2 regions of the Paenibacillus lutimineralis genome follow, and region 1 is predicted to be linked to the other one. Evidence: riboswitches for the same ligand, from Rfam matches in the RefSeq annotation. Region 1 holds a riboswitch; the other holds the start of a gene.
The links. A riboswitch is a leader RNA that binds a small molecule or an ion and turns the genes downstream of it on or off. The one in region 1 is predicted to bind S-adenosylmethionine.
Positions count from the first base shown of each region.

Region 2: it holds a riboswitch for S-adenosylmethionine, as region 1 does, so the genes downstream of both, metA (homoserine O-acetyltransferase MetA) here and EI981_RS23825 (methionine ABC transporter ATP-binding protein) in region 1, are expected to answer to the same signal.

Region 1 covers NZ_CP034346.1:5,382,130-5,389,632, forward strand. Annotated here, with positions in the region: gene EI981_RS23815 (MetQ/NlpA family ABC transporter substrate-binding protein) at 1-852, opposite strand, end outside; gene EI981_RS23820 (methionine ABC transporter permease) at 918-1,586, opposite strand; gene EI981_RS23825 (methionine ABC transporter ATP-binding protein) at 1,586-2,599, opposite strand; SAM riboswitch class I at 2,739-2,890, opposite strand; gene EI981_RS23830 (Cthe_2314 family HEPN domain-containing protein) at 3,007-3,723, opposite strand; partial or broken gene EI981_RS23835 (UbiD family decarboxylase) at 3,879-5,644, opposite strand; gene EI981_RS23840 (COX15/CtaA family protein) at 5,979-6,950, opposite strand; gene EI981_RS23845 (thioredoxin family protein) at 7,118-7,483, opposite strand.
Region 2 covers NZ_CP034346.1:4,687,339-4,694,841, forward strand. Annotated here, with positions in the region: gene thrS (threonine--tRNA ligase) at 1-179, opposite strand, end outside; gene ytxC (putative sporulation protein YtxC) at 647-1,564, opposite strand; gene mqnC (cyclic dehypoxanthinyl futalosine synthase) at 1,719-2,855, opposite strand; gene EI981_RS20940 (trans-sulfuration enzyme family protein) at 2,985-4,163, opposite strand; gene EI981_RS20945 (PLP-dependent transferase) at 4,156-5,340, opposite strand; gene metA (homoserine O-acetyltransferase MetA) at 5,425-6,360, opposite strand; SAM riboswitch class I at 6,711-6,832, opposite strand; gene corA (magnesium/cobalt transporter CorA) at 7,419-7,503, shown strand, end outside.

The DNA.
Region 1 (7,503 bases):
TACAGGTACGAGTGCACCTTTATACGTATCCTCGATAAATTTCTTAGTATCATCGGAAGTCAGCGCCTTGGCCAGCTTCTGGATTGCATCGGAATCCTTATTGTCTGGACGGGAAACGAGAATGTTCGTATAAGGAGAATCTTTGTCCTCGATGAACAGAGCGTCAGTCATTGGATTTAGATCAGCCTTAAGCGCATAGTTCGTATTGATCAGAGCCAGGTCAACCTCATCCAATTGACGTGGCAGCATTGCTGCATCCACCTCTTTGAACTTCAGGTTCTTCGGATTTTCTGTAATATCTTTGGAAGTAGCTGTAACTCCAGCATCCGGGTTCAGCTTGACCAGACCTTGCTTCTCGAGCAAGAGCAGCGCGCGTCCGCCGTTTGTTGCATCATTAGGAATTGCAATCGTAGCACCGTCTGCAATTTCATCCTTGGACTTAATTTTCTTCGAATATGCACCAAATGGTTCAACATGCACACCTACGACAGATACCAGGTCGAAGTTGTTCTGTTTGTTCTGTTCGTCAAGATAAGGCTGATGTTGGAAGTAGTTCGCATCCAACTGCTTCTCGAATACTTGCACGTTCGGCTGTACATAGTCAGAGAATTCCTTGACTTCAAGCTCAATGCCTTCTTCCTTCAGCGCTGGAGCAATATGCTTAAGAATGTCCGCATGAGGCGAAGTCGCCCCAACAACCAGCTTCACAGGCTTATCAGTCTGCGTATTCTCGCTTCCGGCAGCACTGCTATTGCCCGCCGTATTATTCGCTCCCTTGTCTCCGTTGCTTCCGCAAGCAGATACCACCAACACCAACACAAGCGTTAACAGGGTAAGACTCCACTTCTTCATACAGTATGACCTCCTAATAATTAAATTTGAATAAGGACAGGACAGCTTATATATTTTGTAATTCCTTATTTCCTCGTAAAATAAATGACCAGCCGGTCGCCCAGCATTTGCAGCACCTGTACCAAAATAACCATGAAAATAACCGAAACAATCATAACTTCCTTCTCATAACGGTAGTAACCATACCTGATAGCCAGATCCCCCAGGCCACCACCGCCAATCATTCCTGACATCGCGGTATAAGAGACGAGGGTGACTATCGTGATCGTGATCCCTGCGAGCAGCCCAGGCAATGATTCCGGCAACAGCACCTTGCGGATAACCTGGAACGGGGTCGCCCCCATCGCCTGCGAAGCTTCGATCACACCGCGATCCACTTCGCGCAGTGCCGTCTCAACGAGACGAGCGAAGAACGGAGCAGCAGCGATCACGAGCGGAGGAATCGTCCCTTGCACACCGGAGGAGACTCCGACAATGGCACGGGTTAGCGGGATTAGAGCAACGATCAGAATGATGAACGGTACCGAACGGATAATGTTAACGATAAATGACATGACTCTGTATACCCATTGCAATACCGTGGAATTGGAACGCGAGGAAACATATAACAGTACCCCCAGCGGTAAGCCAATAACTAGCGTAAACAAGGTTGAATATAGCATCATCTGCAGCGTATCCACCGAAGCCGTTCCCATCTCCGACCAATCAATCTTCGAGAAATCAAGACCCCACATCACTCCATCACCTCCACATCAAGCTCGCGCTCTCTTAACAGTGCTATTGTACGGTTAACATCATCATTGCTGCCTTCGAAGGATACTGTCAGTTTCCCGTATGGCGTATCCTTGATCGTCGATATCGTGCCCTGCAAGATAGCGAAGTTAACGCCAGTCTCGCGCACCACTTGTGACATAATCGACTCATAGGTCTTCGTACCGAGGAAAGTGATCCTTGCCAGCTTAGATCCGCTTGTTAGCGAGGCCGCCGCCAGCTTGAAGCCTTCCTCTCCTTGGGCATCGCGATCAATGAATTCCTTCGTCACAGGATGCTTCGGCTTCAGAAATACTTCTGCAACCGGCCCCTCTTCGACGATGCCGCCCGCATGAATAACAGCAACACGGTCGCAGATGCTCTGGATGACATGCATCTCATGGGTAATTAGCATAATCGTTAAGCCAAATTTCTTGTTAATGTCCAGTAGCAGCTTGAGAATAGAATCCGTTGTCTGCGGGTCAAGTGCGGATGTCGCCTCATCGCAGAGCAGTACATCTGGATCACTGGCTAGCGCCCGGGCAATGCCGACACGCTGCTTCTGACCACCCGACAACTGAGATGGATACTTATTACGATGTTCCTGAAGACCGACCAGCTCAAGCAGCTCACTGACCTTCTTCTCAATTTCTTGCTTCGGTGTATGAATCAGTGTCAGCGGAAATGCAATATTATCGAATACCGTTGCCGAAGAGAGCAAGTTAAAATGTTGGAAAATCATGCCAATCTTTCGCCGCTTCTCCTGCAAATCCCGCTTGTTAAGCCTTGTTAGCTCCACACCGCCGACCCAAATTTCGCCTTCCGTCGGACGCTCCAGCAGATTGATACAGCGGATTAGCGTACTCTTTCCTGCGCCGGAATGACCGATCACACCAAATATTTCACCTTTACCAACGGATAGATTAAGCCCGGATAAGGCAGTTGTTTTCTTCTTTTTGTCGCCATATGTCTTCGTTAGCTGCTTGAGTTCAATCATAGCGAATTGCCCCCCACTACAATGGTGGACTGCGGATTGACCGCTCTTCTCACCACTGTTAATCATGAATCTTCCAGAAAATATAAGAAAAGAGCCCCTACACAGATTCAAAGGGCTCTCTTTACGTAAAGACAATGCCTTCTCATCTGTCAAAGCCCTGTCCGCTGTAAGCAAACAGACTTTGAAGGAATTAGCACCATGACATTTATCGATTCTGGTATCGTACCAAACATCGGATAAATCGGTTGCCGGGCTTCATCGGGCCTTTCCCTCCACCACTCTAGATAAGAAATATTTATGAAATTATTAATTTAAGTTTCTGAAACTATTCTGAGTATAGTAACATTCTCACAGTTTGTCAAAGGAAATTTGACACAGTTCACATTTTCCGCGTCACACCACGTATTTTATCTCCCAGCCAGCTGCTTCCATCTTTGATTTGTGTAGACAAATACCGCCTCAAGCGTCTCACACACCATTTGATAGCCTTGCTCCAGATCGCGGATATGCAGGTCCAAATTCTCCAGCTCGATTTTACCGAACAAGGCTTGGTGCCGTTGCCATAGATCGTCACGCAATTCTGAATTCATGTAATGGATCTCCGTGTTGCGACGACGTCTAAGTTCAGATAGCGCTTCGCGATATTGATTTTTGATGATGTTTAGGTCTTTACCCAATTCAGCATGCTTCGGAATGAGCTGAAGCTGACGCAGCACCGTGAAGAACGAGAAATGAGGCTTAATCTTAGCCATCTTCATATCGAACAACTCGTTAAGCACAGTTCCCAACTTGTCTAGAACTGCAAATACACGTATAAATCCGTCTTTGTAGAAAAATACGTATCGTGCATAATCCTCTCGCTCAGCAGGTTCCATGTCTTCTACCGAATCATGCGTAACCTTCTTACGGAACAGACTTGAGGCGAACAAGCACTCCTCCAGTTCATTGAGCGATGAGATCAATCCCAGAATCCAAATCTCAAGCTTACGATAATCATGCGTCGGATCATGTTTAAGCTCGATTTCATGACGCAGTATACGAATGGTCTCCTTCATCGCCTTATGCGCCTTGTCCAGTCTCTCCTCCGGTTGTCTGGGTGGCTCCCCAAGTAAGCTACGCAGCATGTTCATTCCTCGCTTCCTGCTAGAAGTTGTTCAAAAAGTCCGCACCCTAGCATCATCCGACTGAAGCGTTTTGAAAAACGCACATCGGAAGCAAAAGCGGTGCTGAAAATCGGTCTTTTTGAACACACTGTTAGCGACAAAGTTCTATTCCCCAATTATACAAAATAGCTTTTCCAGCGCTCGTCCACTAATTTTACAATATCCTCCGGAGGGAACAATTCATCCGGATATCCGGGCTTTATACGAGCATCAATCACGATCGGCAGACTATAGACAAGATGGTGCTGACGCACCTCACTTGCCGTATAAATATCGCTCGCTGGATTGAAACGGGTAAATACGGTCCAGAGGAATGAAGTCTGATCATACGTTACTGTCTTCGCATCGTCAACCAATACGGCGAGCGGCCAAGCTGTTCCCCGTTCCCGTAAACGTGCCAGAACACGTTCGGCTAATTCCGGCTCGTCCTCATAGGATGCACCGGATACGACAAGACATCCGTCATGGAAGACAGAAATCTGACTGATCTCAGTGATATCCCCTTCGTCATAAACCTTCGGTAGTTCCCGGACAGGCTTGCCAACCCCGATCATAATCGCTTTACTGCCGTGGTTCAGCTTATGCCCCGTATAGTCCAGCGTGTCATGCGAAGTATTGTTAATGATGAATAGATCGCTTCGCGGATCGAAACGTTCCAGCACGGTCTTCAACAGCAGACGGAAGTCGGCCAGATCGAGCTTCTGATCCGTCAGCATCAGGAACTTGGTTAACGATAATTGGCCTTCACCGAGAATACGGAAGCCGGCAACTAGCGCTTCGCGCGAATAGCTCTCCCGCACCACTGCGGACGATAGCGCATGGAAGCCGCTCTCCGCATAGGTCCACAGGGAATGAACCTTAGGCATCACAAGTGGAAATGCCGGAGACAGCAGCTTCTGCAGGAAGTCTCCCAAGTAATAGTCCTCCTGACGCGGCTTGCCAACAATCGTTGCCGGGTAAATCGCATTCTTCCGATGCCACATGTTCTTCACATGCAGAACCGGAAAATCATGCTGCAAGGAATAGTAACCAAAGTGATCGCCGAACGGTCCTTCCGGACGGCGTTCGAACGGAGAAACAACGCCCTGAATGGCGAATTCAACCTCCGCTGGAATCCGATGTCCGCCAAGCGGGTTATCCACCATCGGCAACTTCTCTCCCAGAATAAAGGAAGCTACCAGCAGCTCTGATAAGTTCTCAGGCACCGGAGAAATCGCCGAGGCAATCATCGCTGGCGGACCGCCAATAAAGACGGATACCGGTAGAGCTTGCCCCATCTTTTCTGCTTCATGGTAATGAAAGCCACCGCCCTTTTGAATTTGCCAGTGTACGCCTGTTGTCTGATCATCATAGATTTGAATCCGGTACATGCCGAGATTGTTCTCTTTCGGATGAAGCGGATTCTCTGTATAGACTAATGGCAACGTTACAAAAGGACCGCCATCAACCTGCCAGCTTGTCAGCTTTGGTAGCTCGCGGAGAGGCGCATCCTTCTGACATACTTCAAGAATCGGTGCCTTACTCTTCGGTACATTCTTAAGTCCTACCTTGAGCACTTCCGAATCAAGCCGCGCTCATTCCAGATCGCTTTCGGATTCGGCGGCATAATGCGGTCTAGCATCGTGACTAATTGATTGGCTAGCTGCTCCGGACGAGATCCGAACGCCATCTCAACGCGGCGGATCGTTCCGAACAGATCTGTCGCCACCGGGAACGGAGTTCCCTTTACATTTGTGAACAGCAATGCAGGTCCTTCGTCGTCAATGACCCGACGGTGGATTTCCGCCAATTCCAAGTAGGGATCAACAGGAGCATCGATAATCGTCAGTTCATTCTCTCTCTGAAGCATATCTATCCAATCATGCAAATTTTTACAGCCCATTTTAAATTCCTTCCTGAACAGCCTGGATTGCCGTATCTATATATCTGTCTTTATTATTTCAATGATTTAATATTCCATTTCACAGTTCACAGTATAACAGTTACTAGCGCTTCAGCCTGCCGAGACCAACAACAGATTCATGACAAATGGCAAATATGAAGAAAGCCCACGAGTAGATCGTGGACTTTTGTTCCTCACTATAATTTCTACCCAATTATAATAAAAAGCGGAAATACCTGCATTATTGCATTCTTTTGACTAAAAGATTGGATTTCAGCTGTAAAAAGACGCATTTTGCAATTTTGGTAATCTCCTTATCAAAGATCCCGTCGAGCTATGCATCGATCCGTTTGCCGCTAGTCTTATTGGAGCTTTGTCTGCTGAGCTGCCACGTTCTGACACTCAAATAACATAACACCCCGAATAATGAAGCGAGCACGATTATATGGGCGAGTGAAGTAAATAAGTATACTTCGAAATTGCTCAAAGTAAATACGATCCCCGCACCCGTGAACACCTGAATGATGATCAGGACCGTTGCGGCAATGCCTAATTTACGAATTTCCCTGTGATGCGGATGCTTCCAATACGCCAAATGTCCGACTAACGCAATGAGTACAAGGAGCAGCAGAGCCGCGACACGGTGAATAAAAGCGACACCAGTCCCGCCAGTCAAATCGGGAATCAGCTCATTATTGCATAGCGGCCATCCACTGCAGCCTCCCGCCGAATCCGTATGGCTGACATAGGCACCTATGTATACAACAATATAAGTATATAATGTGGCAAACCAGGTCAAATTGCGAAAGCCGATCGATACCGGTAGTGCATCGGATTGAGCAGATACCGGACCGGAATTCTTCTCCGTTGTCTCTTCAGTGCGTATACCGAGTGCTAACATGATTGAACTTGCAAAGGCAATCAGTGAGAAGCCGAAATGAAGGGCCATTACACCGGACGAGGTAGGATAAATTACCGCCATTGCCCCCATAAAAGCTTGTACCATCACAAAAATAAGCGCCAGCAGCGCATATAGCTGCAGGTCTTTGCGGTTCTTGCGGTACAACCAGAAAGCGATGAATGCGCCTACCGCAAGTAACCCCGCGGCTCCACTTATCGCCCGATGCGAGTATTCAATCATCGATGCAAGCGTGTGGGCCGGTACAAATTTCCCATGACAAAGCGGCCATTCATTGCCGCAGCCGAGTCCCGACTCTGTCTTCGTCACCACGCTCCCGCCCAAGGTAGCGAGGAACATAACAAAACAGGACAAATAACTAAGCCATTTCAAATGCTTCGTCTTCAATGATTTTCACCTGCTATAACAAAGTGTTAGGGAATTTTCACAATTCATACCACTTCATTATACCTGATATCCTCCATGCAATCATAGGGGAACATGACAAAATATTCAAAAACAAAACACGCCGCCCGCCAAATGAGTTGGGGGCAGCGTGTCTAGTTCTGAACTGCTTAGCTCTCTTTACTATCCGCCGTATTATGTAGTGCGGAATATACATCCAGCGCTTTGTTCAGGAAATCCTCGATCTCCTCACGTGATTTACGGAGTTTATTAACGAAACGAACGAGTTCTCTGCCGTCGGTATAAGCGACAAAGCTAGGAATGCCCATGATGTTCTGTTCCTGACTTACGTCTCCGACCTGATCCACATCGACCTCAACAAGGGTCAATCGATCTTCAAATTTTTGTTCTACTTCAGGCATGAACGGGTCCATAAATTTGCAATCTACGCACCAGTCCGCTTTAAATACAGCGACTACCAAATTGCTGGATTGAATGCTGACTTGGAACTCCTCAGCGGAAGTAACTTTTCTCATTGACTTTCATTCCTTTCTCA
Region 2 (7,503 bases), 690 kb from region 1:
ATCTCTATCTTCGCCCCATCCTCCAGCTTCGTGTTCAGGTCAACGGCAACCCCGTTCAACTTGCCAGCCACTGCATTTTTGCGCAGGCCACTGCTAATCGACGCCGCTACATCTTCAAAAGTACTTCCTTCTGCATATTCCCGGACCGATCCGTCCGGCAAAGTAATCGATACTGCCACTTTCATTTCCTCCCTCTTATTGTTTGGCCGCCGGAAGCGGACATACAAAAAACGCCCGTCCCGTAAAAGGGACGAGCGTGATTTACCCGTGGTTCCACCCTTATTCGGCTGTCTAAGTTAATAACAAGACAAGCCCTTAATTAAGCATTGTGTAACGGTAATGAACCGGCTATTCCTAATACCGGATAACCGAGCAACAGCTGAATCAACTATAAGCCCGTTCTCCCATGGTTCGGAACAGCAGCTACAAAGGGGTAAACCATGATCGAATCCGAAGGGAATTCCAGCCAAAGTTCCCTCTCTCTGTGCAGTTCAAAATCCGGTTCATATCTTTGTCATCGCTTTTAGAGGTAATCCAAAAAGTCACTTTTGACCGACTTCTTGAATCCATACTTAAATTACAACTAATGTGTAAATTATATAGCGATCCTGTCCTACAGTCAAGGAAATGGGCTAGTTATGGCGGCTTAGGTGCACTGATCCTTCGATCTCTCCGATTGATGGAACATGGTGCATTGTGGGCATTGAGAGCAGATCTCCACCCGCTCTCCAAAAATCTGGCAGATCGTCGAGATCATCTGCATCTCCGGCCATGGAGTATGGATTAAAATGCGGACTGGTGCTAGAGAAATCAAAGAACTGACAACGGCATTTTCCATCTCCAGCTCCTGATCGGCTATTCGCGCGACCATGCCTCCACCGGCAGGAATATGGATCGACGTAAACTTCTCATCCAAAACAACAAATTCTTGATCCTTTTTGTGCATCAGGTGGACTAGTGGAGTCAACGGCTCCTGAAAATGAACAAAATACTGGAGCAGGCCGATGAATTCTTCATATTGCTTATCAAGTAGAAGCTCATCCACCGCATAATCGATAATCTCATCCAGTTTGTTTATATATTCCCTTAGCCGAAAAGTGATTAGACCATCCAAATGCACAAAAGCGCTTTGCTGCAAATGTTTTTTCAGTTCTTTCTTAATTAAGGACATCCGCGTCCGTCTGGCAGATAAACCTGCTTCGTCCGTTCCAAGTAGGCGTAAACTCAGCTTCCATACTGCTTCATAATCTTCAGCTGAAGCGAAGGAATATTTTCTGGATAGCATTGCGGACAGAATACCCGCCTCTTTCACCTCAACTACATAACGTGCGATTCCCTCTGTTAACCGTTCATGTCCATCGCCCCATACCGGGTCTGGATACTTGTGTCCGTGTGAAGTCTCACCAGATATCCCAACGAGAACATCCATGATTTTTCCGTCTGTGGAGTAGCTGATTGCTGACTGACCTGAGTCAATATACAGATCTTGTCCTGAGAAGCACTCTGTAAAGCGGGCACCCGAGTCTGTACCGTCAATATTGATCCGAATTGTAAAAAAATCCATGGACTTTCCCCCTTCCGCTTCCTCTCCACAAGTATATGGTGAGGAGAAAACGGATATACGGATCAAGCCCATGGAATGAAAGGTAGACTTTCCAATGTTACCTAGACCAGGTCAGCGGCAGTTGGATTAACCTAACTGTGACCTTGGCTCCAGCCTAATTCTGCATCACAAAATCCCGTTCAACATGAGATTCCTTATCAAACACACGCAGAATATCATACTTCGTATTACGCTGTGCCGGGATTTTCCCTGCTTCACGAATAATGGAAAGAATTGCTTCAATATTTACTTTATACGTTGCACCTGCCGATGAGACAACATTCTCCTCAATCATCGTACTGCCGAAGTCGTTGCAGCCATACCGCAGGGATAATTTACCTACCTCAGGTCCCATCGTAACCCATGAGGACTGTAGATTCTTAATATTATCAAGGACAATCCGGCTGATCGCTACCGTCTTCAGGTATGCTTCCGGTGTTTGTCGCTCCTTCTTCAAGTTTGTGTTATCCGGCTGGAACGTCCAAGGGATAAAGGCCAGGAAGCCTTCCGAAGGATACTGGTTCTGGATGCATTCGTCCTGGGCTTCACGTACACGCATTAAATGGAGTGCACGCTCTTCCATGGATTCTCCAAATCCGATAACCATCGTTGCGGTCGTGTTCATGCCAATCTTGTGAGCGGTCTGCATCACATCCATCCAATCTCTCCAGGAGCCCTTCAGACGGCTAATCTTCCGCCGTGTGCGGTCATCAAGAATCTCAGCACCACCGCCCGGCAAGGAATCCAGGCCCGCAGCATGAATTTGCCGTAATACTTCCTCAAGCGAGAGGCCATCCGAGACTTCCTTCATTTTCATAATTTCAGCCGGAGAGAAGGAATGCATCGTAATGTCCGGGAAATGAGTTTTGATTTCTTTTAGAAGATCCGTATAATAGCTAAATGGCAAGTTAGGATTCGTTCCGCCCTGCATTAAAATTTCCGTTCCGCCCACATCAATGGTTTCCTGGATTTTCTGCAGAATCGTCTCTGTTGGCAGAACATAACCTTCTTCCGATCCAGGCCGACGATAAAATGCACAGAAACGGCAATAGACATCACAAATATTGGTGTAGTTCACGTTGCGACCGATGACAAATGTTGTCAATGGCTCAGGATGTTTACGCTCCATCAGATTGTTCGCCACATGTCCCATCTTCTCAACTTCATCAGATTCGAACAAGGCGATCGTCTCTTCCAGATTAACGCGCTCCCCCTTAAGTGCTTTATCAAGTATATGATCAATAGCTGTCATATAGTGCCCTCCCTTACTTCAATATAAAACTATCACAAATGTAATTAATTATCAGATAAATTTATCCTAACACACTCAAGCCCATAAAAACAGCACCTGATTTAGGATCAGGTGCTAAGCGATGAATCCTTAAATCTTACTGCTGCTAAGAGCTTGTTCTAAATCAGCGATTAGATCATCAATATCTTCTAGTCCGACTGAGAATCGCAGCAAACCATCTCCGATTCCACGTTCCAGTCTAACTTCGCGCGGCATGGAAGCATGAGACATCATCGCTGGATAGGATAGAATACTCTCGACCGCACCGAGACTCACTGCGACTAGTGGCAGCTTAACCTCGCTGAGCAACCTTTTCGCACGTTCTCCCGAGCCAACATCGAAGGAGACAACCGCGCCATACCCTGTCGATTGCTTCTCCTGAATTGCCCGTCCAGGGTGTTGCTCTAGTCCCGGATAGTAGACTGTTTCGATATCATTTCGACTCTGCAACCAATCCGCCAATTTGCGAGCGCTGATCTCACTGTACGCCATTCGTGCACCTAGCGTCTTCATTCCTCTCATAAGCAACCACGAATCCTGCGCACCGAGCACAGTGCCAAGCCCGTTCTGCACATATTTTAGGCGCTGGGCCAGCTCCTCGTCACGTGCAACAGCGAGCCCGGCCAGCACATCACTGTGTCCGCCAAGAAATTTAGTCGCGCTATGCAGCACGATATCTACGCCAAGTTCAATAGGACGTTGATAATATGGGGTCATAAACGTATTATCAACAATGCTGAGCAAGCCGTGCTCTCTAGCCCAAGCAGCAATCTCGGCCATATCGGTAATTTTCAGCGTCGGATTAGATGGTGTCTCCATATATACAGCTTTCGTATTTGGTCTTAAGGCCGCCTTCACTTGCTCTGGGTCAGTCATATCGACGAAAGTCGTCTCGATATTCATCCGGCTCAGCACATTCGATAACAGTCGATAAGTTCCTCCGTAGACGTCCTCAGTCACAATCAGATGATCTCCCGCCGAGAACAGCATGAAGGTTGTTGATATCGCGGCCATGCCGCTAGCGAATGCAAAGCCCTTCACACCGCCTTCTAATACCGCAATATAATCCTCCAATGCCTGGCGCGTTGGATTCCCTGAGCGGCTATAATCGTATTCCGGAGGATTATAGATATCATGATGATGGAAGGTGGAAGCTTGATAGATCGGTACGCTCGAAGCCCCCGTACTGGGATCCAACTCGCCACCGAAGTGAATCAATTTAGTCTCAAACTTACGATCTTGTTCATCGCCCGAATGGAAGTTACTCATGAATCTCTCCTCCTTCAACCTCGACGCTAGCTGCCTCCAAAGCCTGGCCCAAATCCTCGATCAGATCGTTAACATGCTCAATTCCTACCGAGAATCTCAGCAATCGATCATCAACGCCTACTGCTTCACGAATCTCAAGCGGAATATCGGCATGGGTCTGTACAGCTGGATAAGTCATCAGCGATTCAACACCGCCGAGACTCTCCGCGAAGGTAATCAATTTAAGATGTCGCAGCACTGGCTCAACATAGCGAGCGTCCGTCACTTTGAAGGAGAAGATGCCCGTATTGCCGCTGCTCTGCTGATTTTGAATTTCATAGCCTGGATGGTCTGGTAGAGCTGGGTAGAATACTTCCGCCACCTGTGGATGGTTCTGCAAATATTTAGCGATCGCCAGTGCATTGCTCTGGTGACGATCCATCCGCAGTGCCAGTGTCTTCATACCTCTCATGAGCTGATAGCTATCAGACGGGCTAAGCACAGCGCCCAAGGAATTGTGCAGGAAGAACATCTCGGCAGACAGTTTCTCTCCTTTGGTCACAATAATTCCGGCCAAAACATCATTATGTCCGCCCAAGTATTTCGTCGCGCTATGAACTACAATGTCTGCACCAAGCTCAAGCGGCCTCTGGAAATAAGGCGTAAGCAACGTATTGTCGACGATAGTCAGCAATTGATGCTGCTTTGCCCAACTGCTTACCTTACCGATATCGGTAACCATCATCAATGGATTCGTCGGCGTCTCGATGAATAGAGCCTTTGTATTCGGCTGACGTACGCTCTCCAACTTATCTAGATCATTCGTGTCCACATAGGAGGCCGTTACTCCGAATTTCGCCAATATCCGTTCAAGCAGCCGATATGTACCTCCGTACAAATCAAGCGATACGATCAAGTGATCGCCTTGGGCGAACATCATAAACACCGTCTGCAGTGCCGCCATACCGGAGCTACAGGCAAACCCGGCATCTCCGCATTCCAATTCGGCCGCCGCTTGTTCAAGCACCGCTCGAGTCGGGCTCTTCGTACGAGCATAATCGAATCCCGTGCTCTGTCCGAGACGCGGATGGCGGAACGCCGTTGCTTGATATATTGGATAATTGACCGCTCCCGTCACCGGTTCCTCCACTGAGCCGATTTGTGCCAGCTTACTCTCAATATGCCACTTCTTATCCATGCCAATCTTTCCTCTCATCATTTATATAGATTGTTTAAAAGTCTCCCTTTGATCACGGAGTAATCTGACTTTTTAAACACGGACTTAAATCTCATATACGAAATCTTTCGCCTCATCAATGTTATAAGGTGTCTCTTGATACACATAGTAATTGAGCCAATTGGAGAATAATAAGTTGGCATGCGATCTCCAGGTAGACACCGGCGTTTTGGAAGGATCGTCATTTGGATAATAGTGAAGCGGTAGATCGACCACGAGTCCCTTGGCTACATCACGATCATATTCCCATTTCAAAGAGCTCGGGTCATATTCGGAATGACCAGTTACGAAGATCTGCTTGCCATCCTTGGTGGCTACGAGATAAATACCTGCCTCCTCGGATTCCGCAAGAACTTCCAATTCATCTTTAGCTTCAATATCTGCTCGTAATACGTCCGTATGACGAGAATGTGGCACCTGGAACACTTCATCGAAACCGCGCAGCAGCTTCACATGAGGCTTATTCACCGTATGAGGGAATACGCCGAAGCATTTCTGGTCCAGAGGAATTTTTCGTACGCCATAATGATGATACAAACCGGCTTGTGAAGCCCAACATATATGCAGGGTCGAAGTAACGTGGGTCTTGCTCCAATCGAATATCTCCTGCAATTCCTTCCAGTAGTTCACTTCTTCGAATTCGAGCTGTTCGACCGGAGCACCTGTAATAATCAGACCGTCAAAGCGGCGATGCCTGATTTCATCAAAAGTTTTATAGAACATTTCCAGATGCTCCGCCGATGTATTCTTCGACGTATGGGAGCTTGGATGCAAGAGCACGATATCGACCTGCAACGGTGTATTTCCGAGCAAGCGTAGTATTTGTGTCTCCGTTGTTTCTTTTGTTGGCATAAGATTTAGTATCGCAATGCGGAGTGGCCGAATATCCTGACGATATGCCCGACTTTCATCCATCACAAAAATGTTCTCTTGATTCAGTACTTCCTTGGCCGGCAAATAATCCGGGATCTTGATTGGCATAATGTTCCCACTCCTCATTTCATGGATTTGAATACAAATCATCTGTCATCTCAAAGAGGAAGTTCGAAAATCCGCTTTTGATCACGAAGTGGATCAAGAAGTAACTCTGCATCGAATCTTGAATTCAGCCGGGTCTAAGCGAATGCTTACGAAGTCATGTTTCCTCCGGAAACATCTCAGGTGCTCACGTACAAAATACGTACGCTCCGCGCCTCAGACCCTAGCTTCACCCAACCTTCTCGGTGCTGAAAACCGGATTTTTTGAACACTCATTTAATAGCTGGAGATACAACAAATGGCCTCACTCGTATAAATCGAGAAAGGCCATTGATATCTGACTGAATATACCTCTCTCATCTCTCAGAGATCATACGCCGACAGGGCATCTGATCCTGCAAGAATTAGCACCGTGCAAAATTCGCCGGTTGCCGGGTATCATCGGGCTAGTCCCTCCACCTACTCTTGATAAGAAAAAATGTATTTTGTATTCAATTGTTTTAAATTTGAATTTACTGATCTCATTATACATCATTTCTGCATTTTCACAAGACTTTCATTTCTTTTGGTTTATTAGCCTCTAACCCCAGCTCGAAATGAACATTTTTCCTTAAAAAAGTTCCAGAAGGCCAGTTTTCAGCACCGAAAGGTTGAATGTGAAATTCTATATCACAAGAAAACCAACCTTTAAATCGCGGTCGCTCATCCTTGAATAGCCTCGTTTGAGGTTTTCTTATCAAAGGCGGACTTTTTGAACAACCTCTTGAAACATTTGATGGCACAGCGTTATACTAGACAAGTGTTTTAAAATTCAGGAACAAAGAGGTGAAAAATCCGAGATGGAAGGCGACCCGAGTCCGCAGAGTTATAGGATACAACCGCATAGGAAAAACGGTCAGCAGGCGACCTGTGGATTTAGCGCGGGCACTTTCTTGTCACGGAGCTATATGTAGTGGCGCCTCTTTCGCATGTCTGCCTCAACTGACGCTGTCTTTTCCTGTGCTCGAACCTTAAAGAGAGCATACCTGACGTAATAGCCAGGAAAAGGGAGTGAACTTAATATGAAAATTCGTCATGTCAAGGAAGGTGTATTCACACCAATAGAGGACGTGGAAATTACGACAACCCCTCCGGAGGAAGGGTTCT